2 regions of the Peribacillus sedimenti genome follow, and region 2 is predicted to be linked to the other one. Evidence: riboswitches for the same ligand, from Rfam matches in the RefSeq annotation. Region 2 holds a riboswitch; the other holds the start of a gene.
What was found. A riboswitch is a leader RNA that binds a small molecule or an ion and turns the genes downstream of it on or off. The one in region 2 is predicted to bind S-adenosylmethionine.

Region 1 (3,349 bases), 170 kb from region 2:
CTGTATTTACCAGATATACCTTGGAGCCATGCTGATCGATTTTCTCACCAAGCATTTCGGCATAGCGGGTAGCCGGAAGCGGCAGGAACGGCGAACCGAAGCAGGTGGAGAAGGTAGCTTCAGGTGAAGTCACACCACGCTCAGTTCCAGCCAATTTGCTGGTATATCCGCTTAAGAAATGGAACATTGCTTGTTCCTTCGATAGCTTGCTGATTGGAGGAAGCACGCCGAAGGCATCCGCAGTCAGAAAGATAATGGTATTTGGATGTCCTGCAATGCTGGGATCTACAATGTTGCCAATAGATTGAATCTGATAGGCTGCCCGGGTATTTTCTGTCAATGAATTGTCATCATAATCTGCTACCCTTGTATCATGGTCCACAACCACATTTTCCAATACGGCACCGAAACGGATGGCATCAAAGATTTGTGGTTCTTTTTCCCTTGTGAGGTTGATGCATTTCGCATAACAGCCACCCTCGATGTTGAATACTCCGTTTGGAGACCAGCCATGTTCATCATCACCGATTAATTTGCGGCTGGTGTCAGCAGACAAAGTTGTTTTCCCTGTACCTGACAAACCGAAGAACAGTGCAACGTCTCCTTCTCTGCCGACGTTTGCGGAGCAGTGCATTGGGAGAATTCCCTGCTCTGGGAGTAAATAATTCATGACTGAAAAAATCGATTTTTTCATTTCACCTGCATATTCTGTACCGCCGATAAGAACAGTTCGCCGCTCAAAAGAAATAATTATGAACGTCTCGGACTTTGTACCATCCAAAACTGGGTCAGCTTTGAAATCAGGAGCTGAAATCACAGTGAACTGGGCGTCATGACCCTGGAGTTCTTCCTCAATGGGACGGATAAAAAGCTGATGGGCGAAAAGATTATGCCAGGCATATTCATTAATTACCTGAATAGGAAGTCTATATTTATGATCTGCGCCAGCATAGCCTTTAAAAACGAAAAACTCTTCTTTTTCTTTTAAATGAAGGATCACCTTGTCATATAGCTTAGCAAAGGCTTCCTTTGAAATCGGCTGATTTACAGGGCCCCAGTCCACTTTCTTTATAACGGATTCATCTTCAACGATATATTTGTCTTTTGGAGACCGGCCCGTATATTTCCCCGTTTCGGCTCTTACTGCCCCAGTAGATGTCAGTACTCCTTCCTTTCGGCTCAAAACCTTCTCAACTAATTGAGGGACTGAAAGTTGTACACGCGCGTTGCTCCCGGCCAATAACTCATGCAACCCATTTGAAGTGCTGACATAATTCATATATGAGATACCATCCTTTTATTTTTGAATTTAACGTAATAATACGATTAGTATAACACATTTATTCAATTAGTCTATACTATTCAAAACTTTTCGGTGATGGTTTTTCAGAATCTTGTCACCGTTTTTTTGTTTTGTCCATTTTGAGCTGAAATGTGTTTTGTCGGTTTTCATATGTGCGATAATATAATATAGATTTTATGGGAGAGGTGAAGAAGGATGAAAGATATAGCATTGTACGATGCCGAATGTACTCTTTGCCAAAAGACAAAAAAATATATTTCTTCATTTGATTGGTTTCAGACCATACAATGGATCCCGCTTCAGGATTATGCGACAACACAACATTATAAATTATCTATAGATCAGAAACAATTAAGAAAAGAACTTCACTTAATTACACATAAACGGCAACTATTAAGGGGATTCTATGCTGTAAGGAGAATCATGCTGCGCTGCCCACTTTTGATTCCATTCGGCATTTTAGCGTACCTTCCGTTTGCCGGGATTATTGGCCGGCCCCTTTATCGTTATATTGCCGACCGCCGTAGATTGTTTTTTAGAACGGAATGTGAAGACGGCAAATGTTCGATTCATTGACAACAAAATATTTGACATTTTTCGTTATTTTGTTATGATTTTACCTTGTACGGATTCTCTTATCCCGAGCTGGTGGAGGGGACAGGCCCTATGAAACCCGGCAACCTGCCGATATACCGGAATGAACCTGCTGTAAATGAGCACGGATTATTACCGGAATATTTGGCGATGGTGCTAACCTGATGCAAGGTTTTTAAACCCTTGAACGATAAGAGTGAAAGGATAGCTGTTCTGACAACAACCTTTCCTCTCAAGTGGATAGGTTTTTTTCATGTAGTCAGGAAAGCGATGTCACCTTGAGTTAAAATATTCGGGAAATTGACTATAAAACAATCTATGATAGAAACCTAAAGGGAATGAACTCCGTCGATTAGCCAGGCTGAAGAAAAAGTGAGTCGTTTATGTACCTTTCAATGGGGTAACCTCACTATTGTACTCCCTCATTCAGATGCCTGCACATACTTTTTTGTTAGGAGGAAATAAGATGTCCAAGAAACGCCGTCTTTTTACTTCTGAATCTGTTACTGAAGGTCATCCTGATAAGATTTGTGACCAGATTTCAGATTCAATCTTGGATGCCATTCTATCCAAGGATGCGAATGCGCGTGTTGCGTGTGAAACTTCAGTTACAACCGGACTTGTCCTGGTTGCAGGAGAAATCACAACATCTACATACGTAGATATCCCTAAAATTGTTCGAGAAACGATAGCCGATATTGGATATACACGGGCAAAATATGGTTTCGATTCTCAAACCTGTGCTGTCTTGACATCGATCGATGAACAGTCACCCGACATTGCGATGGGTGTGGACCAAGCGTTGGAAGCGCGTGAAGGCCAAATGACCGATGAAGAAATTGAGGCCATTGGTGCTGGTGACCAGGGATTAATGTTCGGCTATGCCACAAATGAAACAAAAGAGCTTATGCCGCTTCCTATCTCATTGGCACACAAGCTTGCCAGGCGCCTGACCGAAGTGCGCAAAGAGGATATTCTTCCATATCTGCGGCCTGATGGCAAAACCCAGGTTACAGTAGAGTATGATGAGAATGACAAGCCAGTGCGCATTGATACCATCGTTATTTCTACTCAGCACCATCCTGAAATCAGCCTGGACCAGATCCAGCGCAATATTAAAGAGCATGTGATTAACCCTGTCGTTCCTGCTGAATTAATAGATGAAAATACAAAATATTTCATTAACCCTACAGGACGGTTCGTTATTGGAGGGCCACAAGGTGATGCGGGGCTGACTGGACGCAAAATCATTGTGGATACTTACGGAGGGTATGCTCGCCATGGAGGCGGCGCCTTCTCTGGAAAGGATCCTACAAAGGTGGACCGCTCTGGGGCGTATGCAGCACGTTATGTTGCAAAGAACCTTGTAGCAGCAGGCCTTGCTGACAAGGTTGAGGTACAGCTGGCTTATGCGATCGGTGTCGCACAGCCCGTTTCGATTTCTGTGGATAC
Region 2 (3,349 bases):
CTTTTCCAGAATCTTTGCGTGCGGAATATTTGAAGCTCCCACTACAATTTTCTTATCCTCTGAATCGGATCCGGAAGACCCTTTGTCGCCGTCTGCTCCACATGCTGTCAAAGATAACACTAACGCTGCAGAAGCTGCAATTGCTGATAACCACTTTTTCATTTCTTTTCCTCCCACTATTATAAAATTCATATTATCGTTTATCTATTTTTGAAGTGATAATATCACCTATGAACTGAATAATGAATACAATGACCAAAATCAATACTGTAGCCAGTAAGGTTACATCATTATTGCTTCTCTGGAACCCCTGCAGGTACGCCAGGTTGCCCAATCCCCCGGCACTGATGGCACCCGCCATCGCGGTAAAGCCTACCAATGCTATCGCCGTAACGGTAATACCTGAGACCAGGGCAGGCATTGACTCCGGCAGCAGAACCTTAAAAATAAGCGTGCTGGTTTTTGCCCCCATGGACTTTGCCGCCTCTATTACTCCTTTATCAACCTCACGCAGCCCAATTTCAACCAATCTTGCATAGAACGGGGCAGCCCCGATAATCAATGCCGGCAATGCAGCGCTTGGTCCAAGCATTGTTCCCACAATCGCCTTAGTGAACGGTATGAGCAGGATGATTAGGATAATGAAGGGAATTGATCTAAAGATATTTACAAACGCCGAAATCACGACATTGATCATTCTATTTTCCCACAACTGCCCTTTGGAAGTCAGGAAAAGCAATAAGCCTAATAAGATGCCAAGAAAGAAGGTGGCAATGAGCGAAACCCCGCTCATATATAAAGTTTGGCGTGTAGCCTCCCAAAGATCCGGCCAGACGACATTGGGAAATAGTTCACTAATCATGTGACATCACCTCCACGCCTACCTCTTGCTGCTTGATGAATTCAATCGCGCGGACTATTTCTTCCTCACTGCCGTTTATGTGCACAAATAAAGTACCATAAGAACCATTTTGGGTTTTAGAAATTTTCCCCTGGACAATGTTCACTTCCAGGTTATAGTTGCGGACCAACTTGGTAATCAGCGGATTTTCCGCACTATCCCCGACAAAGGTCAGTTGAACTACCTTGCCTTCCGGATATTGATGCAGCAGGTGCTCAATTGTTTCCTTTGTTTCTTCCGGTTCTGTGACCTGCTGAACGAATCGTTTTGTGATCGGCGCCTTCGGATTGCGGAATACATCCAGGACAGGCCCAAGTTCAACAATCCTTCCGTTTTCCATAACGGCAACACGATGGCATATTTTACGAATAACATGCATTTCGTGAGTGATCAAAACAATGGTCAAACCTAGACGCTTATTTATATCAACAAGCAGTTCCAATATTGAGTCCGTTGTCTGCGGGTCCAAAGCTGATGTTGCTTCATCACAAAGAAGAACCTTAGGATTATTGGCCAGAGCCCTGGCAATCCCTACTCTTTGTTTTTGCCCCCCGCTGAGCTGGGATGGGTATGCATTGCTCCGTCCTTCGAGCCCGACAAGGGATATAAGTTCTTTCACTCTCGCATCTCGCTCTTTCTTTGGAACACCGGCTATTTCCAATGGAAAGGCAATATTTTCATGCACTGTCCTGGACCAGAGGATATTAAAATGTTGAAAAATCATGCTGATTTCCTGGCGGGCCTTTCTGAGGCTGGGACCCTTAATTTTAGAAATCTCTTTCCCGGCAACCATCACTGTCCCCTCTGTCGGTGTCTCCAGGCCATTCAGCATACGGATCAGCGTACTTTTTCCCGCGCCGCTGTATCCGATGATACCGAAAATCTCGCCCTGATTGATTTCCAGATTGACATCTTTTACTGCAGTGATTTCTTCACCGCGGGCAGCTCCCGACCGGAATATTTTGCTGATCTTTGAAAGAGTTATCATTGTCACTCACCTCTCTTTTCCCAATGAGACCTATGAACTTAGCATTCCAGCAAGGAGGATTTCTCTTTTTAATATTTATAAAACCAAGTTAGTTTATTAATGTTTTCACTGAGTTTTATAATTAAATCTGTACCCTTGCCTTGTTTTTAACTAACCATTTTTCGGAATAAAATGATACACACGAGCAGGGTATCACTTTATTCTCCAGGAAGATCTCTATGTACCGGACTTCCTAATCTACTAAATAAAAATGCCTTTCTGCGAGAGCAGAAAGGCATTATATGTTGATTCAGCAGGCCTTTCTCTCATCTTCCAAAGCTGCGCTTTGTGTGAATTGGCACCTTTTCAAGGTTTACCTTGCCGGTTGCCGGGCTTCATAGGGCACATCCCTCCACCTCTCTCGATAAGAGCAAATATTTATATTTAAAAATAATTAATTAATGTTTAGTTCAAAAAGCTCATTTTCTATCACGAAAGTGATTGTATCATGGGAAAAGAAGGAGTGTCAATGAATAAAATTAATGTCCAATTATTCCCGACTTTTCGGCTTTAGCGTACTTTTACTCCTGCTATCGATACCTTTCCGGACGCATTTTCAATTGCCTGCTCCAAATCATCGATCAAATCCTCCACATTCTCTATTCCAACTGACAGACGCACTAATTCTTCAGTAACCCCTGACTTTGCTAAATCTTCTGCCCCTAGCTGCTGGTGAGTGGTGCTTGCAGGATGAATAATCAGGCTTTTAGCATCTCCGACGTTCGCAACATGTGACCACAGCTTGACTGCATTTATCAATTTGGCACCCGCTTCCCTGCCGCCTGATATTCCAAATGTGACCACCGCTCCTGCACCCTTCGGCAAGTATTTGTCTGCTAATCCCTTATCAGGATGATCTGCATTTCCCGGATAAGAAATCCAATTCACAGCCGGGTGAGCTTCCAAGTACTCGACCACTTTTTTGGTATTGGCAATATGCTCTTTCATTCTTACATGCAATGTCTCCAAACCCAGTGTAAACTGGAACGCGCTATGCGGGCTTAATGACGGACCCAAATCTCTCAAAAGCTGCACACGGGCTTTTGCGATATAAGCTGCCGATCCAAGAGCCTCACTGTATACAAGATTATCATAGCTAGGATCAGGCTCTATAAACGAAGGAAACTTGGGAGAATTCCAATCGAACTTTCCGGCATCTACTATAATTCCTCCTAGTGTCGTGCCGTTCCCCAGCAGCCATTTAGTGGCGGAGTGAACGATGATATCCGCACCGAAGTCTATCGGCCTGCAAAGATATGGCGTTGCAAATGTATTATCTACTATTAATGGAATTCCTGCGTCGTGGGCAATGGAGGCTACTGTTTCTATATCCAGTACCTGCAGGCTCGGATTTCCGATAGTTTCCCCGAAAATCGCTTTCGTCTTAGGTGTAATGGCCCTGCGGAAGTTTTCCGGATCGG

Region 1: linked by a shared signal. The riboswitch ahead of metK (methionine adenosyltransferase) and the one ahead of V1500_RS21770 (methionine ABC transporter ATP-binding protein) in region 2 are both predicted to bind S-adenosylmethionine.

Annotation. Positions count from the first base shown of each region.
Region 1 covers NZ_CP143547.1:4,254,244-4,257,592, reverse strand. The annotation lists gene pckA (phosphoenolpyruvate carboxykinase (ATP)) at 1-1,279, opposite strand, end outside; gene V1500_RS20820 (thiol-disulfide oxidoreductase DCC family protein) at 1,499-1,879, shown strand; SAM riboswitch class I at 1,936-2,094, shown strand; gene metK (methionine adenosyltransferase) at 2,364-3,349, shown strand, end outside.
Region 2 covers NZ_CP143547.1:4,424,941-4,428,289, forward strand. The annotation lists gene V1500_RS21760 (MetQ/NlpA family ABC transporter substrate-binding protein) at 1-162, opposite strand, end outside; gene V1500_RS21765 (methionine ABC transporter permease) at 194-862, opposite strand; gene V1500_RS21770 (methionine ABC transporter ATP-binding protein) at 855-1,889, opposite strand; SAM riboswitch class I at 2,192-2,299, opposite strand; gene V1500_RS21775 (O-acetylhomoserine aminocarboxypropyltransferase/cysteine synthase family protein) at 2,439-3,349, opposite strand, start outside.